One region of the Methylobacillus flagellatus KT genome, then DNA from elsewhere that is predicted to be linked to it. Evidence: predicted binding sites of a transcription regulator. Region 1 holds the regulator's gene; each other region holds the start of a gene.

The links. Region 1 encodes sigma-54, which starts transcription at its own class of promoters, with help from an activator protein. Its sites were predicted from a motif close to TGGCACNNTTCCTGCT; they were not measured.
Region 2: a site for sigma-54 is predicted at 3,740-3,755, ahead of nirB (nitrite reductase large subunit NirB). Genes of this name have one in related genera too.
Region 3: a site for sigma-54 is predicted at 2,248-2,263, ahead of MFLA_RS04510 (glycogen/starch/alpha-glucan phosphorylase). Genes of this name have one in related genera too.
Region 4: a site for sigma-54 is predicted at 2,378-2,393, ahead of MFLA_RS07865 (LLM class flavin-dependent oxidoreductase). Genes of this name have one in related genera too.

What each region holds. Positions count from the first base shown of each region.
Region 1 is NC_007947.1:150,241-156,176, forward strand. Features, by position in the region: gene lptC (LPS export ABC transporter periplasmic protein LptC) at 1-367, shown strand, start outside; gene lptA (lipopolysaccharide transport periplasmic protein LptA) at 393-923, shown strand; gene lptB (LPS export ABC transporter ATP-binding protein) at 1,007-1,729, shown strand; gene MFLA_RS00745 (RNA polymerase factor sigma-54) at 1,749-3,215, shown strand; gene hpf (ribosome hibernation-promoting factor, HPF/YfiA family) at 3,246-3,572, shown strand; gene hprK (HPr(Ser) kinase/phosphatase) at 3,672-4,631, shown strand; gene rapZ (RNase adapter RapZ) at 4,635-5,477, shown strand; gene MFLA_RS00765 (PTS sugar transporter subunit IIA) at 5,524-5,934, shown strand; gene MFLA_RS00770 (HPr family phosphocarrier protein) at 5,927-5,936, shown strand, end outside.
Region 2 is NC_007947.1:314,380-320,315, forward strand. Features, by position in the region: gene MFLA_RS01640 (bifunctional nitrate reductase/sulfite reductase flavoprotein subunit alpha) at 1-505, opposite strand, end outside; gene nirD (nitrite reductase small subunit NirD) at 528-920, opposite strand; gene nirB (nitrite reductase large subunit NirB) at 937-3,501, opposite strand; gene MFLA_RS01655 (bifunctional protein-serine/threonine kinase/phosphatase) at 3,994-5,691, opposite strand; gene MFLA_RS01660 (nitrate/nitrite transporter) at 5,699-5,936, opposite strand, start outside.
Region 3 is NC_007947.1:916,407-922,342, forward strand. Features, by position in the region: gene MFLA_RS04490 (hypothetical protein) at 1-15, shown strand, start outside; gene MFLA_RS04495 (energy transducer TonB) at 5-832, shown strand; gene MFLA_RS04500 (MotA/TolQ/ExbB proton channel family protein) at 882-1,631, shown strand; gene MFLA_RS04505 (ExbD/TolR family protein) at 1,631-2,053, shown strand; gene MFLA_RS04510 (glycogen/starch/alpha-glucan phosphorylase) at 2,377-4,857, shown strand; gene MFLA_RS04515 (DUF4197 domain-containing protein) at 4,939-5,619, shown strand; gene MFLA_RS04520 (RBBP9/YdeN family alpha/beta hydrolase) at 5,705-5,936, shown strand, end outside.
Region 4 is NC_007947.1:1,638,305-1,644,240, reverse strand. Features, by position in the region: gene MFLA_RS07885 (extracellular solute-binding protein) at 1-425, shown strand, start outside; gene MFLA_RS07880 (nitroreductase family protein) at 494-1,105, shown strand; gene MFLA_RS07875 (SgcJ/EcaC family oxidoreductase) at 1,110-1,535, shown strand; gene MFLA_RS07870 (HAD hydrolase-like protein) at 1,536-2,207, shown strand; gene MFLA_RS07865 (LLM class flavin-dependent oxidoreductase) at 2,436-3,500, shown strand; gene MFLA_RS07860 (LLM class flavin-dependent oxidoreductase) at 3,519-4,688, shown strand; gene MFLA_RS07855 (cupin domain-containing protein) at 4,962-5,237, shown strand; gene MFLA_RS07850 ([protein-PII] uridylyltransferase) at 5,307-5,936, opposite strand, start outside.

The sequences.
Region 1 (5,936 bases):
TGACGGGGCGGTCGTGGAATTCCGCGACAATGTGCGCGTGGTGCGGCCGGCATTCGGGGATCGCCCGGAAATGACGCTGACAACGGAATATCTGCGGGTGGAACCGGATCGCGAGGTTGCGTCGACCGATCAGCCTGTCGTGATTACCCAGGGCCCTAAGAGCGTGGTGCGCGCAGTCGGGATGGTGTATGACAAGAAAAACCAGACCATACAGCTTAATAAGCGGGTGCGTAGCCATTATGAGCGCCCTCCCGCCAAGCGGGCCAGCAGCAAGCCAAGGGCATCTGCCAAACCTGTGGCTTCCAGAACCAGCAAGCAAACATCCGGTAATAGTAAAAATGCCAAGCAGCCAACCAAGACCCAGTAGAACGATATTTTTCAGCGGAGAATCTATGCGCCACCCGCCTTATTCATTAGTGCTTGCCATACTGGCTGGCATGCTGTCAGTTTCCGCCTTCGCGGAAAAGGCCGACCGGGACAAGCCGATTGAGTTGGAGGCCGATGCCGTGCAGGTCAACGATGCCAAGAAGACCAGTACCTACACCGGTAATGTGATCCTGACCCAGGGGACCCTGGTCATCCGCGGCGACAAGCTGATCGTGCGCGAGGACAAGGAAGGCTTCCAGCACAGCACATCTTATGGCAATCCGACGACGTTCAGGCAGAAGCGCGACGGCAAGAACGAATACATGGAGGGTGGCGGCCAGCGGATAGAGTATGATGGACGCATGGACAAGGTGCAGTTGTTTACCAATGCCTGGGTCAAGCGCGGCGATGATATCGTGCATGGGGATTACATCATGTATGACGCCAACGCCGAATATGCGGAAGTCATCAGCGGCGGATCACAAGCGACAACTCCGACTGGCCGTGTGCGCGCCATTATTCAGCCGAGGAAGAAACCAGAGGCGGAGGCTCCCTGAGCCGGACGGCTGTTTGCAGCCTTCTGCCTGTTTACCGGTCAAGGCGACCGCGCTTTATATTAGAGATGGTATCGACCGCATAAATGAGTGAATTAATCGTAGAAAGCTTGCGCAAGCAATATAAATCGCGCACCGTCGTGCAGGATATTTCCCTGCAGCTCAACAGTGGCGAGGTGGTTGGACTGCTAGGACCGAATGGCGCGGGCAAGACAACCAGTTTCTACATGATGGTGGGATTGGTGCCCCTGGATGGCGGACGCATACTGCTCAATGGCAAGGACCTGAGTCGGATGCCCATCCACCAGCGCGCGCGCATGGGGTTGGCCTACCTGCCCCAGGAGCCGTCCATTTTCCGCAAGATGACGGTGACGGAGAATATCCAGGCCATCCTCGAGTTGCAGGAAATGACCGCTGAGCAGCAGAATGAGCAGCTTGAATCCTTGTTGCAGGAGCTCCATATCACCCATATACGCAACAGTATGGCAGTCAGCCTGTCCGGAGGCGAGCGCCGCCGGGTGGAAATCGCCCGCTGCCTGGCGACCAATCCCAGTTTTATACTGTTGGACGAGCCGTTTGCGGGGATTGACCCGATCGCGGTACTGGATATCCAGAAGATCGTACGTTTTCTGACCGAGCGCAACATCGGAGTTTTGATCACGGACCATAATGTGCGTGAGACATTGGGCATATGCGACCGCGCCTATATCGTGAACGAAGGCCGCGTATTCGCATCGGGGAAACCCAGTGAAATCATTCATAACGAGAGTGTAAGAGAAGTTTACCTGGGCAAGGATTTCCGCCTGTAGTCCATGCAGAATTAGAGAGATGAAACAAAGTCTACAGCTAAAATTTTCCCAAAATCTCGCATTGACGCCGCAGCTGCAGCAGTCAATCAAATTGTTGCAGCTGTCCTCGCAGGAACTCAACCAGGAGCTGGAGTCACTGTTGCAGGCCAATCCCTTGCTGGAGCGTATAGACGGTCCAGACGGTGCTGCCGAGATATCCGAAAGCTACAGTCCTGCCCCGGATGCTGCGGTTTCTGCTCCTGCCAGCGAAGCGCCTGCGCCCGCGAGCGAGGAATTGCCACGCATTGACGAATTTGGCGGCGGGGATGATTACTATGAGTCTTTCCAAGGAGGTAGCCGCTGGGAAGAAGGCGGCGCTAATAGTGAAGACGATAACGACTTCAGCTTTCAGGAAGCGGCCAACCTCACTCTGCGTGAACACCTGCTGAGCCAGATCAAGCTGCTGCCTTTGTCGGAACGTGATCAGACCTTGGCGATGGTACTGGTAGATGCGATCAATGACGATGGGTATCTGGAACAGTCCCTGGAAGAGCTGGCCGAGCTTTTGCCGGAAGAGCTGGAGATCGATCCGCTCGAGCTTGAAACGGCACTCAAGCATATCCAGAATCTGGATCCGCCGGGGATTGGCGCCCGCAACCTGGCAGAATGCCTGACATTGCAACTGCGTGCCTTGCCGGCAGAAACACCTTTTGTGGAGTTGGCGATCAAGGTTGCCGAACAGCATCTGCCCCTGCTGGCAAGTCGTGATTACACGCGCTTGCGTAAACTGCTGCATTGCGATGATGATGTCCTGAAATCGGTGCAGCAACTGGTGACCCAGCTCAATCCGCGACCAGGCGGCGAATTCAGCCACATTACTTCGGATCATTACATCCAGCATGAAATCGTGGTGAAGAAGATCAAGGGGATCTGGGTTGCCAGCCTGAATGATGAGGTCGTACCCAAGCTGCGTATCAACCAGCTTTATGCCGGCATCCTGAAACGGAATCGTGACAGCTCCAGTCAATATCTCATGAGTCAGATGCAGGAGGCGAAATGGATGATCAAGAATATCCAGCAGCGCTTCTCCACTATCCTGCGTGTGTCGCAGGCAATCGTGGACCGGCAGCGTAATTTCTTCGAGCACGGCGAAGTGGCCATGCGCCCGTTGGTGCTTCGGGAGATTGCCGATGAGCTGGGCCTGCATGAATCGACCGTGTCGCGCGTGACCACAAGAAAGCACATGCTCACACCGCGCGGTGTTTACGAGTTGAAGTATTTCTTCGGCAGCCATGTGGCGACAGAGTCGGGAGGAGCGTGCTCCGCCACGGCGATCCGTGCGTTGATCAAGCAGATGGTGAGCGAGGAAAACCCGAAGAAGCCGCTGTCCGACAATCAGATCACCGATATCCTGAGCAAGCAAGGGATTGTCGTGGCAAGAAGAACTATAGCGAAATACCGCGAGTCTCTACAGATACCCGCGGCCAACCAGCGCAAGTCGCTTTGATTTGCGCGTTTTTCAAGTAAGGAGAGTGTTATGAATTTGCACCTGACCGGACATCATCTAGAGGTTACTCCAGCGTTGCGCGAATATGTGCAGTCTAAACTGGCTCGACTCAGTAATCACTTTGATCATGTGATTGACCTCAAGGTCACCCTGAGTGTAGAAAAACTGGTGCAAAAGGCGGAAGCCACCCTGCATGTGCCTGGCAACGACCTGCATGCGGAATGTGGTGCAGAAAACATGTACAGCGCGATTGACTTGCTAGCTGACAAGCTGGACCGCCAAGTGTTGAAGCATAAGGAGAAGATCAGCAACCACAACCAAGCATCAGGTGGCCTCAAGCACCAACCGGTTGAGTAACCTTCGGTGAGATGCTGCAAGCGCTATGCTACGAGCAAGGATTTGACGCGCTTGCAGCAATTTCTTCTGCATGTTCATCCCCCAAGGTATTAAGCATACATGGCTGAAATCAGTGTGACCCAGCTTTACAAGGATATGCGCCGCAAGCTCAAGCTGAAATGGGTAGCAGGGTTGGCGGGTGGCGACAATCCCCTGACAAGTGAAACCGTGACCAAGCCATCTCTGGCGCTGGTCGGTCACCTGAATTTCGTGCATCCCAACCGTGTACAGGTCTTGGGTTGCGCGGAAATGGACTACCTGCGCAGCCTGAAGGCGCGCGAATTGTTCCAGGCGATCAAGAACCTGTTTTCCGCTGACCTGGCAGCCATCATCGTCGCTAATGGCGAAGAAGCCCCGAAAGAACTGGTGGCGGCTTCCGACGAGTTCGGCACGCCTTTGTTCACTTCACCTTTACGCAGTCCCGGCCTCATGGATGTGCTGAGCCATTACCTTGCCCAAGCCGTGGCGATATCGGAAAGCTTGCATGGCGTGTTCATGGAAGTGCAGGGTTTCGGCCTCATGATCAAGGGCACCGCGGCCATTGGCAAGAGCGAGCTGGCACTGGAGCTGATTTCGCGAGGACACCGCTTGGTGGCGGATGATATCGTCGACTTCTATCGTATCGCGCCGGACAGGCTGGAAGGGCGTTGCCCGCCGTTGCTCCAAGACTTCCTCGAAGTGCGCGGATTGGGGGTGCTCAATATCCGCGCCTTGTTTGGCGACAATGCCGTCAAGCCGACCAAGCCGCTCGACCTGATCGTGCAACTGGAAATGGCGGATACCATGGTGCCGCTGGATCGGCTCAACATCAAATCGCAGCATGAGAAAATCCTGGATGTCAAAATCCCCAAGGTCGTGATCCCGGTCGCTGCCGGCCGTAATATCGCCGTCCTGGTCGAAGTGGCCGTGCGCAACCATATGCTCCTGTTGCGCGGCATCAACGGTACCAAGCAGTTCCTGCAGCGCCAGCATCGCGAGATGGCGCGCACTTCCCGGAAAACGAAACCACAGGCCGAATAGAGCATGCAGCTTGTCATCGTGACCGGTCTTTCGGGTTCAGGCAAGAGCATCGTGCTCAAGATGCTGGAAGACAGTGGTTACTATTGCATCGACAACCTGCCTGCCACCCTGCTGCCTCAAGCTTCGGAACATCTGAGCCAAGGCAATCACCAAAGAGTGGCAATCAGCATCGATACACGCAGTGCCTCGCTCGAGGCGCTGCCAGGCAACATCCGCAAGCTCAAGGATGAGGGCATCGAGGTACAGGTGCTTTTTCTCGAGGCCAATGTGGAGACACTGGTCAAGCGCTACAGCGAAACGCGCCGGCGCCATCCCTTGAGCAGTGACACCAGCACTCTGGCGGAGAGCATCAGTCACGAACGCCACATGCTGGAGCCTCTGGTTGATCTGGGGCTGCGCATCGATACCAGCAGTCTCAGCGCCAATGCCTTGCGCAATTGGGTCAAGGAATTCGTGACGCAGAAAAACGGTGAACTCATCCTGCTCTTCTCCTCGTTTGGTTTCAAGCATGGGATTCCGCTGGATGCAGATTATGTGTTTGACGTGCGCTGCCTGCCCAACCCCTACTATGATCCGGCGCTCCGGCCCCAGACCGGACAGGACAAGCCCGTGTGTGCGTTCCTGGAGGCACATGACAGCGTACAGAACATGTATGACGATATCCGCGGTTTCATCGAGCGCTGGCTGCCCAACTTCATTGCCGACAACCGCAGCTACTTGACCGTGGCGATCGGTTGCACCGGCGGCCAGCACCGCTCGGTCTATCTTGCAGAACGTCTTGCGGCACATTTCCGCCGCCAGGAATACCGCGTGCTGGTGCGGCATCGATCACTGGAGACCAACTAGGCCGCGTAGCCAGCCGCAGCGCAGCCGAGGATATGGAATACAACGCATGATAGGTATACTCATCATTGCCCATGGCACCCTGGGCGAAAGCCTGATTCACTGTGCAAGCCACGTCATGGGCTCGCGACCGCCGTTGCTGAGGCAGCTCGGGGTTGGTACGCATGACGACCCGGGCGAATTACTGCCGCAGGCCCAGCAAATGATCAGGGAACTGGACGAGGGGCAGGGAGTGCTGATACTTTCAGATATCTACGGCGCCACACCCTGCAACCTGGTGACAAGGCTGCTGATTCCCGGCCATGTCGAAGGCGTGGCCGGGGTCAACCTGCCTATGCTGGTGCGGGCGCTCACCTATCGGCAAGACAACGGCATCATGACCCTGGTCGAGAAGTCCATCAGCGGCGGACGCGAAGGCGTGGTGCATTTTTCCAAGGACGCATGTAAGCATCATGATTAAAC
Region 2 (5,936 bases), 160 kb from region 1:
CAAAGAACAAGTCAGTGTTGTCGAAATCCTGGTACGAACCGGGTGGGCCGTCTGCACCCAATGATAGTTTGTACCCACTTCCTGCACTGGCCATGCACAGTCTGGAGTTGGATTCAATATTGTTGCTGCCGATATAGCCCTTGATCAGTTTGTTGGCAAGATATTGTGACTCGATCGACATCTGGCCCGAGACATAGAGCGCCACGGCGTCGGGGCCGTGCTCGTCCAGGATGGCGCGCAGGCGGCGGGCAGATTCTTTGATGGCCTTGTCCATGCCGATACGTGCCGGTTCGGCGTTGCGCTCCGTGCGCAGGTAGGCGTGCTCCAATCGTCCCGAAGCCGTGACAGCCTGCGCGCAGGTGCTGCCCTTGGTGCACAAGCGGCCGTAATTGGACGGGTGCTGCTTGTCGCCCATGACCTTGATGATGCGCGCGTGCTCGACCTCCATGACGATGCCGCAGCCGACGCCGCAGTAGGGGCAGACCGATTTGACTTGCGTCGCCACTGTGCTCTGGCTCCGTTCAGGCCTATGCCTGCACCCAGACAGCGCCGTTGCGCAGCTCCACCGGATAGGTGGTGAGCCGCGTGCCTGCATCTTCGACGCAGATGCCGGTGCGTAGCTGGTAATGCTGCTTGTAGATGGGCGAAGCCACAACCGGCTCGCCGCCCAGGTCGCCGATGATTCCGCGCGAGAGTACATTGGCGCCGCTGTGCGGGTCGTGATTGTCGATGGCGTATAACACATCGTCGTGCATGCGGAAAATCGCGATCTGGCGGCCCTCCACCAGTGCGCATACGCCTGTGTTGGGCCAGATATCTTCCAATGCACACACGTGTTGCCAGGTGCCTGCCAGATCTGCGGACGATATCTGAGGCTGGACTGCAGCCCCGGGAGCCGCGGTTTGTTGTACTTGACTCATGGTATGACTCCGTTGATTACTCGGCGAGGGCCATGATGGGAATGACCTTGGCCTGTTGCTTTTCCTGCGGCGTGGCAGGGCGCATTTGCTCACGCTCCTTGACGAAGACGATGTTGTCGTCGCCGGCCATGCTGTTGACGAAGCTGCGGAAGCGCTTGCGCACTTCGGGGTCCGTGACTGCGGTCTTCCACTCATCCTGGTAGGTATCCACGACGTGCTGCATTTGCGCTTCAAGCTCCGCGCCCAGACCCAGCGAGTCGTGGATGATCACATCCTTGAGGTAGTCCAGGCCGCCCTCCAGGTTGTCGCGCCAGGTGCTGGTACGTTGCAGGCGGTCCGCAGTGCGGATGTAGAACATCAGGAAGCGGTCTATCATGCGGATCAGTTCTTCCTTGCTCAGGTCGCTCGCGAGCAGTTCGGCATGGCGTGGTTTCATGCCGCCGTTGCCGCAGACGTAGAGGTTCCAGCCATGCTCGGTGGCGATCACGCCCACATCCTTGCCCTGCGCCTCGGCGCATTCGCGTGTGCAGCCCGAGACGCCGAACTTGATCTTGTGCGGCGCGCGCAGCCCCTTGTAGCGGTTCTCCAGCTGTACGGCGAGGCCCACGCTGTCGTCCACGCCATAGCGGCACCAGGTGGAGCCGACGCAGCTCTTCACGGTGCGCAGCGACTTGCCATAGGCATGACCGGACTCGAAGCCAGCGGCGATCAATTCCTCCCATATCTGTGGCAACTGCTCGACGCGCGCGCCGAACATGTCCACGCGCGCGCCGCCGGTGACCTTGGTATAGAGGCCGTATTTCTTGGCGATCTGGCCGATGGCGATCAGGCCGTCGGGCGTGACCTCGCCGCCGGGCATGCGCGGCACCACCGAGTAGCTGCCATCCTTCTGGATATTGCCGAGAAAGTAGTCGTTGGAGTCCTGCAGCGGGGCCAGATCCTTCTTCAGGATGAAGTCATTCCAGCAGGAAGCCAGGATGCTGGCGGCAGTGGGCTTGCAGATGTCGCAACCGAGGCCTTTGCCGTGTTTGTCCAGCAGTTCGTCGAAGGTCTTGATCTGGCCCACGCGCACCAGATGGTAAAGCTCTTGCCGGGAATAGGGGAAGTGCTCGCATAAGTGATTGTTCACTGTCATGCCGAGCTTGAGCATTTGCGCCTTCATTACCTGGGTAACGAGGGGAACGCAGCCGCCGCACGCCGTGCCGGCCTTGGTGCAGGCCTTGATCTCTCCGATGGAGCAGGCGCCGTTGGCGACCGCTTCGCCAATCTGGCCCTTGGTGACGTTGTTGCACGAGCACATGATGGCCTGGTCGGGCAAGGCGTCCACGCCCAGGCCGGGTTTTTCCTTGCCGTCGCTGGCCGGCAGGATCAGGAATTCGGGGTTTTCCGGCAAGGGCATATCATTGACCGTCATTTGCTGCAGGGTGCCGTATTCGTCTGCATTGCCGATCAGCACCGCGCCGAGCAGCTTCTTGCCATCCTCGCTGACGACGATCTTCTTGTAGATATTGCGTACCTCGTCCAGATATTGGTAGCTGCGCGCACCCGGGGTTTCGCCGTGGGCGTCGCCCACGCTGGCGACATCCACGCCCATGAGCTTGAGCTTGGTGCTCATGTCGGCACCTTGGAACGTCATGGCTGCATCGCCGGAAAGGTGGGCGCAGGCGATACGTGCCATGTCGTAGCCGGGTGCAACCAGGCCGTAGAGCTGGCCGTTCCAGTTCGCGCACTCGCCGATCGCATAAATATCGTGGTCGCTGGAGCGGCAGAACTCGTCAATCGCAATGCCGCCGCGTGCGCCGATGACGAGGCCGGATTCGCGCGCCAGTTCGTCGCGGGGGCGGATGCCGGCAGAGAACACGATCATGTCTGTCTCGAGCCAGGTTTCGTCGAAGAAGACCATGCGATGGCGCGCAGTGGCACCGTCGGTGATATTGACGGTGTTGCGGCTGGTATGCACATGCACGCCCAGCTCCTCGATCTTGGTGCGCAGTACGCGCCCGCCGATGTCGTCAACCTGCACAGCCATCAGGCGCGGCGCGAATTCCACGACATGGGTATCCAGCCCCATGTCGCGCAAAGCCTTGGCGCATTCCAGGCCGAGCAGGCCGCCGCCGACTACGACGCCGCTCTTGGCTGTCGCTCCTGCTGCGGTCATCGCTTCCAGATCTTCGATGGTGCGGTAGACGAAGCAGTGCTCGCGGTCGCGTCCGGGGACAGGCGGTACGAAAGGCACGGAACCCGTGGCCAGGACCAGTTTGTCGTACGGCAGCACGGTGCCGTCGGCCAGGCTGAGACAGCGCTGGTGGCGGTCGATGTGGGTGGCGCGGGCGTTCAGGCGCAGCTCCAGGCCTGGCCGGTCATAAAAGCCGGGCTCGACCAGAGAAAGGTTTTCAGCCGTGCTACCGGAGAAGAAGCTGGACAGGTGTACGCGATCATAAGCAGGACGGGGTTCTTCGCCCAGTACCGTCACTTGCAGTTTGGCGGCGGCAAGGTCAGGATGGCGCTTGACCAGCTCCTGCACAAAATAGTGCCCCACCATGCCGTTGCCGACGACCACTATACGGGTGTATTCATTCATCGCGGTGTTTCCCATCAGGTTGAAGCATGTCGGCACATGGCACTCGTTTCGCCATGGCCAGGCATTGCTGTTTCGTAAGCCCAAAAACAAAAACGGCGTCCATGGCTTATGCAGCAACTGCCTGGAGGGCAGCACTAAACAAGCCATGGACGCCGTTGTCCACAACAGGATTTCCAGACCTGCGGAAATCCCTTGCTAGAAAAACTCATTGCCATCGACAATGATTTGCTATGAGATAAGCAACAGGCATGCCAATACACGGGAGGCTGCAATCACGCGCTGGCGCAAAATGCCTTAAACCTTTTTCCTGTATGGGTTTTCTGGCTGTAGGCACGTCTCGCTGGCTGTTTGCAGAGATGCCGGGATCAGTAGGTCGATTCGGCATGATGCACATTCATGACGCACCTGAAGGAAATTGCACCAGAATGGTTCTTTTGTTAATGGGAATTATTTTCACGCCAGGCCCGAGTAGCCCCAGGTAAACAGGCATGGTCAAGAGACGCACAGCAGGTAGACCAGGATGATGTTGACCAGAAGCGAGCATACCGTCAGCCACTGCCATTGCTGCAGTCGCCCACGCGCGAGCAGCGGAGTGCGCTGCACGGGCAGGATGGGGCGGATTTCGCCGACTTCCAGCGCCAGCAGCATTTCCTCCGCAGTCTCAAAGCGGGAGGCCGGGTTACGCGCCACGGCCTTGAGGATGATGTTTTCCAGCCAACCGGGAATGTCGGGGCGGTAGCGGGTGGGCGGCACGGGTTCGCCGAAGCGCGGGTGCTGGAACGGCTCGATCTCGCCGTAAGGGTATTGGCGTGTCAGCAGATGGTAGAGCGTGACGCCTGCCGCAAAAAGGTCGCTGCGCACGGAGGCCGCTTCCCCGGCCTCGAACAATTCCGGGGCCATGAAGCTGGGGGTGCCGGGGTTGGACATCGCCGCCGCCTGCGCCTGGTGACCGCCGGAGGCCACGCCGAGATCGAGGATGCGCAAGCGGCCGTCCCTGCCCATGTGCAGGTTGGCGGGCTTGATGTCGCGGTGCAGGATATGCAGCCGGTGCAGGGCACCGAGCCCGCGCAGCATGTCTATGCCGATGCGCGTGATGCCGGCCGTCGTGAAGTGGTGCCCGTGCTGCAGGCGATAGTCCAGGGTCGCCCCCTCGTGCCAGCTCATGACGTAATAGAGCTTGCTGCGCTGGCTGGCATCGAGCGGCAGCACCTGCGGCAGGTATTGCGACATGACGCGCTTGGCGAGCCATTCCTCGTTGAGCAGGGCCTGACAACTTTCGTGGTCCTCAGCCAGCACAGGCTGCAGGGTCTTCAGCACCCACAGCTGGCCGCTGTGACGGTGCCTGACTTTATATACCAGGCTGGTGCGGGATTGGTGCAGGCGTTCCAGGATCTCGACATCATCGAGATGGTCTCCAGTCTTGAGCCTGGGCGGCAATGCGAGCTGGCAGGCTGCTGCCAGGTGGTCGGTGAGCGTTTCCTCGCCCGGCCTGACCACGCGTACCACCACTACCGTGGCGTTATCGCTGCCGCCGGCCGCCAGCGCCAAGCGTGTGAGTTCGTCGCAGCTGCGCTGCGGATGGTCGTACAGTTCCAGAGTGTGGTGGATGACAGCTTGCTCCAGGGCAGCCCACACGCCATCGGTCATCAAGGCGTAGACATCGCCGGCCTGTATGCCGCCTTCCGCGTAGTCCACGCTGAGCTGCTGGTCCAGGCCTACCGCGCGCTTGAGCACGTGGCGCATATCCGGCCTGTCCCAGACATGGTCGGTGGTGAGCAGCTCCAGTTTTCCGGTGCGCAGGCGGTATAGGCGGCTGTCACCCACGTGTCCTGAATAATAGCGCTGGCCGCGCAATACCAGCAGTGACAGCGTCGTTGCCATGCCCGCCATCTCGCGGTGCTGGGATGCCTGCGCAAGCACCCAGCGGTTGGCGGCTACGATCACCTTGTCCAGTGCCGCCGGGATTTCCCAGGTGTCAGGGGTGGCGTAGTAGTCTGTCAGCAGGCTGCGTACAGTCATCTCAGCGGCTTCGCGCCCGCCGGCATTGCCACTGACGCCGTCGGCCACGGCAAAGATGGCACCCTTGACATCAAGGACGGCGCCGGTAGGGGTCACCATGCCCGCAAAGTCTTCGTTGCGTTCACGCTGTCCGGTGACCGAGCTCGACCCCGTCGTAAATTCCAGTGTCACCGGTCCGCTACACCCTGGCGCTGGTGACAGCGGCAGAGCCCCAGGTGGTACGCCAGCGCTTCTTGACCAGTGTCAGGCCGAACAGGGCGACGACTGCCAGGCTGGCGAATACGGCCAGGCCGAGCTGGTAGCTGCCGGTGACTTGCTTGGAATATCCCAGGCTGGAAGCCAGATAGAAGCCGCCAATGCCGCCTGCCATGCCGATCAGGCCGGTCATCACGCCGATTTCCTTGCGGAAACGCTGG
Region 3 (5,936 bases), 770 kb from region 1:
AAAAATGTCCACTGAATCTGCACTGGCACGTCTTTCAAAAGAGCAATATATTGAGGGGCAATTGAGTCAGACATCAACTCGCAATCTAGTTCCAAAGCGGACTCCCAGGACACCAGACGCACAGCACTTTTCTGTCAAGGCGTTGATTGTCACTATCTTGGTTCATGCCGCAGTGTTTACCGCATTGATCATTGCTTCCACCCGTGAGCCTCACCGGGAAGAGTCCGCGCCGCCTATCATGGTCAGTCTGGTACAGAGCCCAGAGCCTGTGCCTGAGGTAGCGATTACTGAACCGGAGCCTCAGCCTACACCTAAGCCGCCCCAGCCCAAGCCGAAACCAAAGCCCAAACCCAAGGTAGTGGATAAGCCTGTCCCCATTGAGGCTCCACAGCCTGTGGAGCAGGTGGAGGAGGTCAGGGAGGAGGTGTCGGAGCCACAACCGCAGGAAGCGCAGCAGGCCCCTTCGCAGGCGCCAGTCCAAGATGCGCCAGTGGTTGCTGAAAGGATAGAGCCGGTGCCGCCGCCAGAGCCAAAAGAACAGCCTATCCCGGAAGTGGCGATCAGCGGGGTCTCGTATTCGCACCAGGAAATTCCTGTTTATCCTGCCATGTCCAGGAGGCTGGGAGAACAAGGGGTCGTGATGTTGCGGATACTGATTTCTGAAACGGGCGTGCCTGAGTCCATTGAGATTGAAAGCAGCAGTGGTTCGGAGCGTCTCGACAAGGCTGCACTGGAGGCGACCAAGAAATCGAGGTTCAATCCATACAAGCGTAACAACAAGCCGATGAAGGTCTCCGTGATTGCGCCCGTCCGGTTCTCAATTGCGGATTAGCAAGTTCAACCAGGTTAGTCACACTTTAAATAAATAGGATTAATGCAATATGGAAAATGCATACGAATTTAACAGCTTGGATTTCATTTTGGACGGTGGCCCGGTTTCCATCCTGGTTGCAGTGGTGCTTGTCTTCATGTCGGTGGCAAGCTGGTATCTCATGGTGGTGAAGTTCTATCAGGCCTTGACCATTCGCAGCGCTAACCGGGAATACAGCAACAGTTTCTGGCAGGCATCCTCGATTGAGTCGGCATTGCGCCATGACAGCGGCGAGACCATTGTTTCCCGCGTCGCGAACCAGGCAGTGGATGCAGCCGAGCACCACCAGTCTCATGTCGGCAGCAACGTGGAAGATGCCTGCAACAAAGATGAATTCATTGCCCGTGCCATGCGCCGTCAGATTTCCGCTGAGAGCGAACGTCTTGATTATGGCTTGACCATGCTGGCATCGGTAGGCAGTGTCGCGCCTTTTGTCGGTTTGTTCGGTACGGTATGGGGTATTTACCATGCGTTGGCGAGTATTAGCCAAAGCGGGCAGGCGACTCTGGACAAGGTGGCCGGTCCGGTGGGTGAAGCCTTGATTATGACGGCTTTAGGCCTGGCGGTGGCGATTCCTGCCGTCTTGGCCTATAACGCGCTGGTGCGCCGCAATCGCCTGATTCTGAGCGAGGTCGAGGCTTTCGCTAATGACTTGCACATTTTGTTGACCACTGGCGCTCCATTGAATCCCAGCAGCAAGACCACGGCAGGCGTGGCCGCTGTCCGTACTGGAGCCAAGCTGAAAGAGGTGACAGCATGATGGCAGGCGGTGGAGTCGGTGGCGCGGAGGGCGGCAACCGTCCCATGTCGGAGATCAATACCACGCCGCTTGTAGATGTGATGCTGGTATTGCTGGTGATCTTCATCATCACCGCTCCCTTGTTGACTCATGCGGTCAAGATTGATTTGCCCCAGGCGACCAGTCAGCCTTCCCCGGAAAAGCCTGATATTATCGATATCGCGATTGATGGTGCTGGCACCATGTATTGGAATGACCAGGCCGTTACACTCGAAGAGCTGAATGCCAGGCTGCATGAGGTGGCTGACAAGGACCCTCAGCCGGAGCTGCATATCCGTGCAGACAAGGAGACAAGGTATCAAGTGCTTGCTGAAGTCATGGCGTATGCCCAGAATGCAGGTGTACAAAAGCTGGGTTTCGTGAGTGATCCCACTCCAAAGTAACTTTAGGTGTGTAAAGTAAAAAGCCGGCGATGACCGGCTTTTTACTTTTTTGTCACTCAGTTCCCCTGATAAGGTCTCATTTCAATCCGCTTCTTGCCATCACTGTTCAACTTTCTGCCACTATTGTAGTCTTGTAAAGAGTTCACCTGTTGTAAGCGCGTGGAGTTGGTCATGCGCGCAATACGACTCCCGGATGGCCTGATTTTTGCTCGCTGAACAATGAGAGTGCTAGGTTCGCGAGAATTTCATGTTGGTCATTCAATATGGGTTCCCACACTCAAGCCAACGGGTGGCATTTTGTAAACTCACATGGAAAGACGCCAATGACTGCTGCAAAAGAATCTAACAAGCCGAAAGCCTCCACGCTTGTGATTACCACCGAGAAGACCCCGATAGCACAAGCATTGCAGAATCACCTGATTTTTTCTGCGTTCAAGACCAGTGAAGCTTCCACGCCCCGTGACTGGTATGTGGCGACCGGATATACCATACGTGACCATGTCGTCGAACGCTGGGTCAAAACTGCTGAGGCATACAATGCCCAGGATCCTAAGCGAGTGTATTACCTTTCTCTGGAGTTCCTGCTTGGCCGCATGCTGCAAAATGCTGCACTGAATCTGGGCATCGAGGGTGAAGTGGCTGAGGGCTTGAAGACGCTGGGACACAAACTGGAGGATGTCGTCGAGCTGGAAAACGATGCTGCGCTGGGAAATGGCGGCTTAGGGCGCTTGGCTGCGTGCTTCTTGGACTCCATGGCGAGCATGGATATTCCTGGGACAGGCTATGGCATCCGCTATGAATATGGGATGTTCCGCCAGTCAATCAGCCAGGGGCAACAGGTGGAAAATCCAGACAATTGGCTGCGGTACGGCAATATCTGGGAGTTTCAACGACCAGAAAGCCAGTATCCAGTAAGGTTTTATGGCAGGGTGGTGGAGTTCCCGACTGCCAAGGGCATGGAATACCACTGGGTGGATGCGGAAAGCGTGCTCGCCATTGCCTATGACATGCCGGTACCAGGCTACGACACAGAGACCGTGAACACCCTCCGCTTATGGTCGGCCAAGGCGGCGCGTGAATTCGATCTTGCGCATTTCAACGAAGGCAACTATGAAAAGGCCGTCGAAGAGCGTAATGCCTACGAGAATATCTCCAAGGTGCTTTATCCTAACGATACCTCCGTATTGGGTAAGGAGCTGCGCCTGAAGCAACAGTATTTCTTCGTTTCGGCCTCGATCCAGGATATCTTGCGCCGCTTCTTGGCCAAGCACGACGATTGGAGCGTGTTGCCGGACAAGGTGGCGATCCAGCTCAACGATACGCATCCCGCGATTGCCGTGGCCGAGCTGATGTATCAGCTGGTGGATGTGCATCACCTGGACTGGGACAAGGCATGGAAAATCAGTGAAAAGGTATTTGCCTATACCAACCATACCTTGATGCCGGAAGCACTCGAGACCTGGTCGGTGGAGATGTTCGGCAGGCTACTGCCACGGCATTTGGGTATCATCTACCGTATCAATCATGAGTTCCTGCAGATGGTAAACCACAAATTCCCTGGCGATACCGATTTGCTCAGGCGCGTGTCTATTATTGATGAGGAGCATGGACGCCGCGTGCGCATGGCGCACCTAGCCGTAATTGGCAGCCATACCGTCAACGGGGTGGCTGCCTTGCACAGCGAGCTGTTGAAATCGACCTTGTTTGCCGATTTCAACCGCATTTTCCCCGGGCGCTTCATCAATATTACCAATGGCATTACCCCCCGTCGCTGGCTCAATCAATGCAATCCCGGATTGACCAAGCTGTTGGAAAGCGTCATCGGCAAGGATTTCCACCATGACCTCTATAAGCTGCGCGCATTGGAGCCATTGGCTGACGATGCCGATTTCCGTAAAGCGTTCCATGCGGTGAAATTGGCGAACAAGGAGCGGCTTGCCAAGCGGATTGAGCAAGTGACAGGCGTCAGGCTCAACCCTGCTGCCTTGTTCGATGTGCAGATCAAGCGCATACATGAATACAAGCGCCAGCTGCTGAATGTGCTTCACATCGTGACCTTGTACAACCGTATCCGTAGCGGGCATGTCAAGGACATCACGCCACGCGCCGTGATTTTTGGTGGCAAGGCAGCGCCGGGCTATTGGATGGCCAAGCTCATTATCCGCTTGATCAACGACGTGGCTTCTATTGTCAATGAGGATCCTGCCGTGGGGGATAAGCTCAAGGTCGTGTTCTACCCGAATTACGAGGTGTCGGCAGCGGAGCTTTTGTTTCCGGGTAGCGATCTTTCCGAACAAATATCCACCGCCGGCACCGAGGCGTCGGGCACCGGCAACATGAAAATGGCCCTGAATGGCGCCCTTACCATCGGAACGCTGGATGGTGCCAATGTGGAAATCCGCGAGGAGGTCGGGGAGGACAATATTTTCATTTTCGGCCTGACCACCCAACAAGTGGCGGAGCTGAAAGCCAATCATTACAACCCGTGGGACTACTACCATGGCAACCCCGAGTTGAAGCAGGCTCTGGACATGATCACCAACGGCTTTTTCTCCGTCGATGAACCAGATCGTTATCGTGCCATCGGGGAGGCTTTGCTGCAAAACGGGGATCAATACCTGCTGCTGGCCGATTATGCGAGTTATATCGACACCCAGGATGCGGTGGGCCAGCTATACAGGGACAAGGATGAGTGGAACCGTCGGGCGATCCTCAATGTCGCGCGTATCGGCAAGTTCTCGAGTGATCGCACCATTGGTGAGTACGTAGAGAAAGTCTGGCACGTCAAACCCGTGCAACATTAAGCGGCAATACTTGTGCGCATGGTTGTGTGTTGCGGAGTAAAATGCTGAGCTAACCTTGTGGACCATCTTCTGGGAGGAACCATGCGTCATCTTGTGACTGCATTATCATTTGCCATTTTTTCCACCCATGCGGCTGCGCTGGATCTGGGCAGCATCAGCAATGCCGATGCCAGCCAGGGACTCAAGCAGGCGCTGATGCAAGGGGCAGAGCGCGCGGTCACCCAGCTGGGACAGGCCGGGGGATTTCTCGATAACCCGGAGGTCAGGATTCCTCTGCCTGAATCTATGCAGAAGGCAGAAAAGGCCATGCGCATGTTCGGCATGGGCAAGCAGGCGGACGAGCTGGTACTGAAAATGAACCAGGCCGCGGAAGCCGCAGTCCCTGAAGCCAAGGCATTGCTCGTGAATTCAGTCAAACAGATGAGTGTGCAGGACGCCAAGGATATTCTGACTGGCGGGCAGGATTCTGCCACACAGTATTTTCGCAGAACCACGTCAGCCTCGATGGCGGAGAAATTCCTGCCTATCGTGAAAAACGCAACGCAAAATGTGGAGCTGGCACAGCAATACAATAAGTTTGCCGAAATGGGCAGCAAGTACGGATTGGTCGGCAAGGACCAGGCCAACATTGAGCAGTATGTCACCCAGAAGGCGCTAGACGGGGTTTATCGTATGATGGCCGAGGAGGAAAAGGCCATCCGCCAGGATCCGATGGGGCAGGCCAGCAATCTGCTCAAGAAAGTTTTCAGCGCCGTTAAGTAACCTTGCTTTTTTATCTCCCGGCGCCTGAGAGAGAACTAACGCCGGGAAAGTGTTCTAACCACATATTTGTGATGCGGGGAGGAACATGCAAGCAGGGACTGTCTATATCATTCACGGATACCAGGCTTCGCCGGAAAGCCATTGGTTCCCATGGATCAAGCAGGCGTTGGAAAGCCAGGGCTTCAGGGTCTTAGTGCCTGCGTTGCCGGCATCTGACCGTCCTGAAATGGAGGGCTGGCTTGACTGCCTGCATGCGCATGTTGTCCAGCCGGATCAGCATACCTATTTTGTCGGACACAGTCTGGGTTGCATCACCT
Region 4 (5,936 bases), 1.5 Mb from region 1:
CGGCCACTACGCGCAGCCTGATGCGGGGTGGCTTCAATTATGACTATACCAGCGTCTCCTTGCGGGAGAATCGCATGCCCGGCGTGGAATTGTGGCGCAACTTCAATAGCAAGGATGCTGACGTGCCGGGTTCGGAGAACATCATCGGCGTCAAGTCGCGAGTAGTGGACGAGCTGATCCAGAAGCTGCTAGACGCCGATAGCCAGGAAGAACAGCAAGTCGTTGGCCGGGCCTTGGACAGAGTCTTGATCCACAGCCATTACCTGACGCCGTGGCGCTACCTGGTCAACCACTACATTATTTATAACCACCGTTTGCGCAGGCCGGATACGTTGCCGCTTTATTACGGCGTGCAGGATTGGGCAATCAACTGGTGGTGGGACGGCACGGCAGGCAGCCCCGGCCATATGGATGATAGGAAATAGCCTTCTAGCGCGCTGCCGGCGGTTGGTAGAAGCGCGTTTTTTAACATTAATCAAAAGGAATGAATGAGATGAGTGCTGTGTACCCCATCAATCCGCGTAAGACGGAATACGAAATCAGTCCAATTTTTGTGAACCGATGGTCTCCGCGAGCGTTTACCGGGGAACCGGTCGAAGACGCCGCATTGTTCAGCCTGTTCGAGGCGGCACGCTGGGCGCCTTCGGCCAACAATTCCCAGCCATGGCGCTTTATCTATGCGAAGAACGGCGGTACAGGCTGGGACAAGCTGCTGGGGTTGGCGAACGAAAACAACCGGCGCTGGGCTTCGCGCGCAGGCGTGCTGGTGGCGCTGCTCTCCAAGAAAACCCATATCCGCAACGGAGATACCGAGCCGACGCCCCTGCGCAACCATTCCCTGGATGCAGGCGCGGCATGGGCCAGCCTGGCGTTCCAGGCCGTGCATGTCGGCTTGGCCACCCACGCGATCGGCGGATTCGATCGCGACAATGCGCCGGCCGTCCTGGGGGTGCCCGAAGGCTTCCAGGTAGAGATATTGATCGCCATCGGCAAGCAGGGGGAAAGGGCGGCCTTGCCCGAGGATATCCAGGCCAGAGAACAGCCGACCCCGCGCAAGCCCTTGGCGAACTTTTATGCCGAAGGCCAGTTCAACTTCAAGGAGTAGCGCAATGGCGGATGACGGGTTGGAGGCGCACGAGAGCCTGATCAAGGCCATCGTGTCACGGTGGGATCAGGGATGGGCGGATTTTGACGCCGCGCTCGCCTCTCGGGATTATGCGGAAGATGCAGATTGGATCAATGCCTTCGGCGTATTCAAGCACGGCAGGAAGGAGATTTTTCAGTACTTGCGCAATATCTATCACTCTCCCCAGGTGACCTCGCGACGCAGTACATCCTCGATCTCTTCCATTCGCTTTATCCGTCCCGATATTGCAGTCGTGACGTCATACAGGGAAACTGCCGGACAGAAAACAGCGAGCGGGGCGGAATACCCCTTGAGGAAAACCCGCGATTTGCGCGTGCTCGCATTTGAACATGGCCTATGGAAGATTGCCAGTCATCTTGTGGCCGATGAAAAAGCAGCTTTGCCTTGAATGATGGAAATGCGCTACGACAAGCTGCTTTTCGATCTAGATGGCACGATCAGTGATCCCTTGACGGGAATTGCGCGCTGCATCAATCATGCGTTGCAGCATGCCGGATATCGCACATATACCGAAGCTGAATTGAGTCCTTTCGTCGGGCCGCCGCTTGATCAGACGTTTCATTCGATCACGGGAAGCCGTGACCAGAAGAAGATCAAGGCATTGGTGGAGAAATACCGGGAGCGATATGCCGACATTGGGTATGCAGAGAACCAGTTATATCAGGATGTGGATGCCACCATTGCAGGTTTGCATGCTGCTGGTGCCATGATGGCTGTGTGCACTTCCAAGCCCCAGGTCTATGCTGAAAAAATTCTGGAACGATTCAATCTTAGGCAATATTTCCAGTTCGTCAGCGGAGGGGATATTGGCATCAAAAAGTGGCAGCAGATTGCAGCGCTGAAGGCACTTGGACTGGTGACTGAGGAAACCCTGATGATAGGCGGCCGGGATGTGGACCTGAGTGCGGCAGCGGTCAATCACCTGCCTTCTGCTGCTGTTTTGTGGGGATATGGTTCGCTTGAGGAATTGCTTCCGCACCGATGCCTGCATGTATTTCATCATCCTCATGAGCTGAACCTACTGAAAGACTGGATTGTTGCCCAGCCATCAACTGTTTGATTTCGAGCAGTTTGGAAGGGTGGGCTGTTGTTATACAGACACTTCGGGTTTGTATTTGCTGTGATGTGACATGGCGCCTTACTGTCCCTAGGCAGCGCTGGTCAAGATTAGTTGAATAAATTCAATCATCTTAAGATTCCCATAAAATAATAATGGGATTTGAAGACAAATGGCATGGTTTCTGCGAGAGCTAAGGGGATTCAAGTAGAGTGATTGCGGAGACGATGCATGACAGTTCAATTTTTCTGGCAAGTCCCAACTGCGGGCGACGGGCGCTATGCTGATGCCGAGAAACACATCCGCGGCGAAAGGGCCGATAGCCGACCCTATTTCCTGCCGGGCGTGACCGACCCTCGCGGTCAGCGATTCAATTATTTCGACCATTTGCACCAGATCGCCAAGGCGGTGGAACTCGCCAAGTTCGACGGCATCAAGGTCAGGAACGACCCGGAGGGTGACGAATCCTGGATTGTTGCCGGCTATCTCAGCCGTGCCACACGCTACCTCACCGTGCTGGCCGAGTTCGACGCCTCGCGCGGCTCGGCAGTCTATGCTGCCAAGAATGCGGTGAGCTACCAGCGCTTTACCGAAGGCCGTTTTGCCTGGCAGATCGGCGTGGAGCCTGACGAGGCAAAGCGCCGGCAGCAAGGCGACTTCGTCGCCCAGGCGGATCTGTACCCCAGGGTGGAAGAGTTCGTCACTGTGGCCCGCAACGTCATCACCACGACCGGATACGATTTCAATGGCCGGTTTTTCCAGGTCTTGCAAGGCGGCTTCCAAGGGCCGCTTTCCGGCCAGAAGGTTCCGCCCGTCTATCTATCTGGTGAGACGGATGAGGCATATGCCCTTTCCGCCAAGCTGGCTGACGTGCATGTGCTGGATGCACAGCCGCTAGACAAAATAGCCAGCAATATTGCGCAATTACGCAACTTGGCACGCAGCCATCACCGGGCTTTGCAAATTGGCCTGCGCGTGGATGTGCTAGTGCGTGAAACCGAGGAAGAAGCGGTATTCGATGCCAAGCGTTATGCCGAGCAGACCGGCCAAAAGACCATTGACAACAATGTCGCAGGATTATGGCAGGGCTTGACCACAGCCAGTACCGGCGCTAGCGCCGTGCTGGTCGGCAGCTTCGAACAGGTCACTGAGCGGTTGGCCGCGTTTGCGGATGCGGGGGTCGAGCAATTCATCCTTGGTGCCGTCCCTAGCCTGGAAGAGGCTTACCGCATCGGCGAGTATGTCTTGCCGTCATTGCGTTCCCTGATAAACGGCGCCAGCCAGCGCGCAGCCTGATAGAGGAGTCGAGATATTATGGCAATTGATGTTTTCTGGAGAATTCCTACGCACGGCGAGCCCAGCTCACTGCGCAACAAGCTGCATCACCGCGGCGACTGGTCACAGCAAGAGGGCGACCATATCGTGCATAAAGGTCTCAGCGGGGGTCATGGTGACGGTTTTACTAATCTCGACTATATCGCTGAGGTGGCACGCGCTGCCGAGATCTCGGGTTTTCAAGGCGGATTGATTCCTTCCTTCCCAATGACGGATGAGCCATGGGCGATTTCTTCGTTCCTCGCGCGCGAGACCAGTACTTTTCGCTTCATGATTGCGTTTCAGCCTGGCTTCCTGAACCCCGTCGTGGCTGCACGCATGACAGCCAGCCTGCAGCGAGCTACTCGTGGTCGGGCGCTGTTTAATGTGATCACTGGTGGCGGGGGGCCTGCCCAGCTGTGGTGGGGCGATGTAGCGCCGCACGATGACCGCTATGCGCGTACGACAGAATTCCTGGACGTATTGCGCGGGGTATGGAGCGGGAACAGTTTTTCCTACCAGGGCAAGTTCTACCAAGTGGAGAATGCGGCCCTGCCAGCCCAGCTCCTGGGCCAGGATTTTCCAGAGATTTACTTCTCAGGCTCGTCCGACGCGGCCCTGGCTTCCGCGTCCAAGCATGCGGAATATTACCTTTCATGGCTGGAGCCTTTCGACCAGCTGCGCGATAAGTTCGATCGAGTGAAGGAACGCACTGCCGCATTGGGTCGCAAGATCAAATGCGCAGTACGGGTGGACATCATTGCGCGTCGCACCGAGGAGGAAGCTTGGCGCGAAGTGCGACGCGGGTTTGAAAACCTCGATGACGCTGCGCGCGAGCGTTACAAGCGTTTCGCCCAGCAAACCGGCGATTCCGTTGGGGCCAGCCGCCAGCGTAGCACTGCGCCGAAGGAGCTCAATGATTATCGCGACTTCATCATTCATCCCAACGTCTGGTCCGGCCTCAGCCTGCTGCGCGGCGGGCAGACCCAGGGCATCATCGGCAGCTACGAGCAGGTGGCCGAACGACTGGATGACCTGGTCAGGCTCGGCGCGGATGCCTTCATCCTCGCCAGCACACCGCACCTGGAAGAGGCATACCGGGTAGGGGAGGAAGTATTGCCGCTGGTGCGCGGTCACGATAGCGCACCAGCCTTGCGCGCTGTCGGTTGAGCACTTGCAGAAACGTACCCCCCCTATACTTGTAGCATAAGGGGTACGTTGCGAGGGTCTAAGAGACACTTAAAGTATTCAGCCAGTTGGCCAGGAGACTTTAAAAGCTGCAGTCAATAGAAAGCATCAGGCATTCCCTGGCACTGCTTGACCAACCTGCCGTTTGCCAATGGCAGGTATGCCTGACTACTGTCGCATGTTAGAATCTCGTGCAAGCCGGTTGTTACGGCTGTTTTTTCGTGCAGTTTTTATTGATTAATCAAGGATTTATAAATGAGTCAAATTACTATCGAGCACAACCCAAGTGAAGAAAAACTGAAAGAGCTGGGTGTGGCAAACTGGTCCATCTGGGAAAAGGAAGTATCAAAGTTCCCATTGGATTTCGGCATCAAGGAAACTGCATATATCCTGGAAGGTGAAATCTTGGTGACCCCTAAGGGTGGCGAACCTGTTCGCATCGTTCCAGGCGACCTGGTCGTGTTCCCTGTCGGCCTGCAAAGCAACTGGGAAGTGGTGAAGCCACTGCGCAAGCACTACAAGCACGGTTGATTCTGCAAGTAGTATGTTAAAAGCCCCCGCCCGCTATGGAGCGGGGCTTTTTTATTGCCTGTTGGTACGCTACAGCTGGGTGCGCAACGATCTTTCGAGTGCAGCCAGGACTTCGGCGGTCAAGCGCTGGCCTGACTGGTCTGCGATCAGGAATGTGTCTTCAACCCGATTGCCAAGTGTGTTGATTTTTGCCGTATGCAGGCGGATATGGTGTTGCTGCAAAACATGAGCAATGCGTGAGAGCAAGCCGGGCCTGTCATTGGTGGCGATGTCCAATATCGTGTTGGGGCCATTGTCTTCTTGCTGGATGGTCAGCTCAGGCTTGATCGGCATATGTTTGACCTGGCGGCTGATACGACCTTGCACCGGCGCGTCAGGCGGTGCCTTGCTGAGCAGTTTTTGTGTCAGCTCATATTCGATAAAACTTAATAAGTCACGATAATTTATTTTGTTATCTGATTGATCTAGAATTAGAAAATTATCAAGCGCGTAGCCATGCTGCGTCGTGTGTACCTTGGCCTCCACGATGTTATAGCCCAGGCGGCCAAAGAAGCTGCAGATGCGGACGAATATATCGGCCTGATCGGGCATATAGATCATGGTCTGGATACCGTCGCCTGCTGGGCTAAGCCTGGCGCGTACGATGGGGACAAGCGTGTTGATGTGGGTGAGCAGCAGCCGGGTATTCCAGGCGATCAG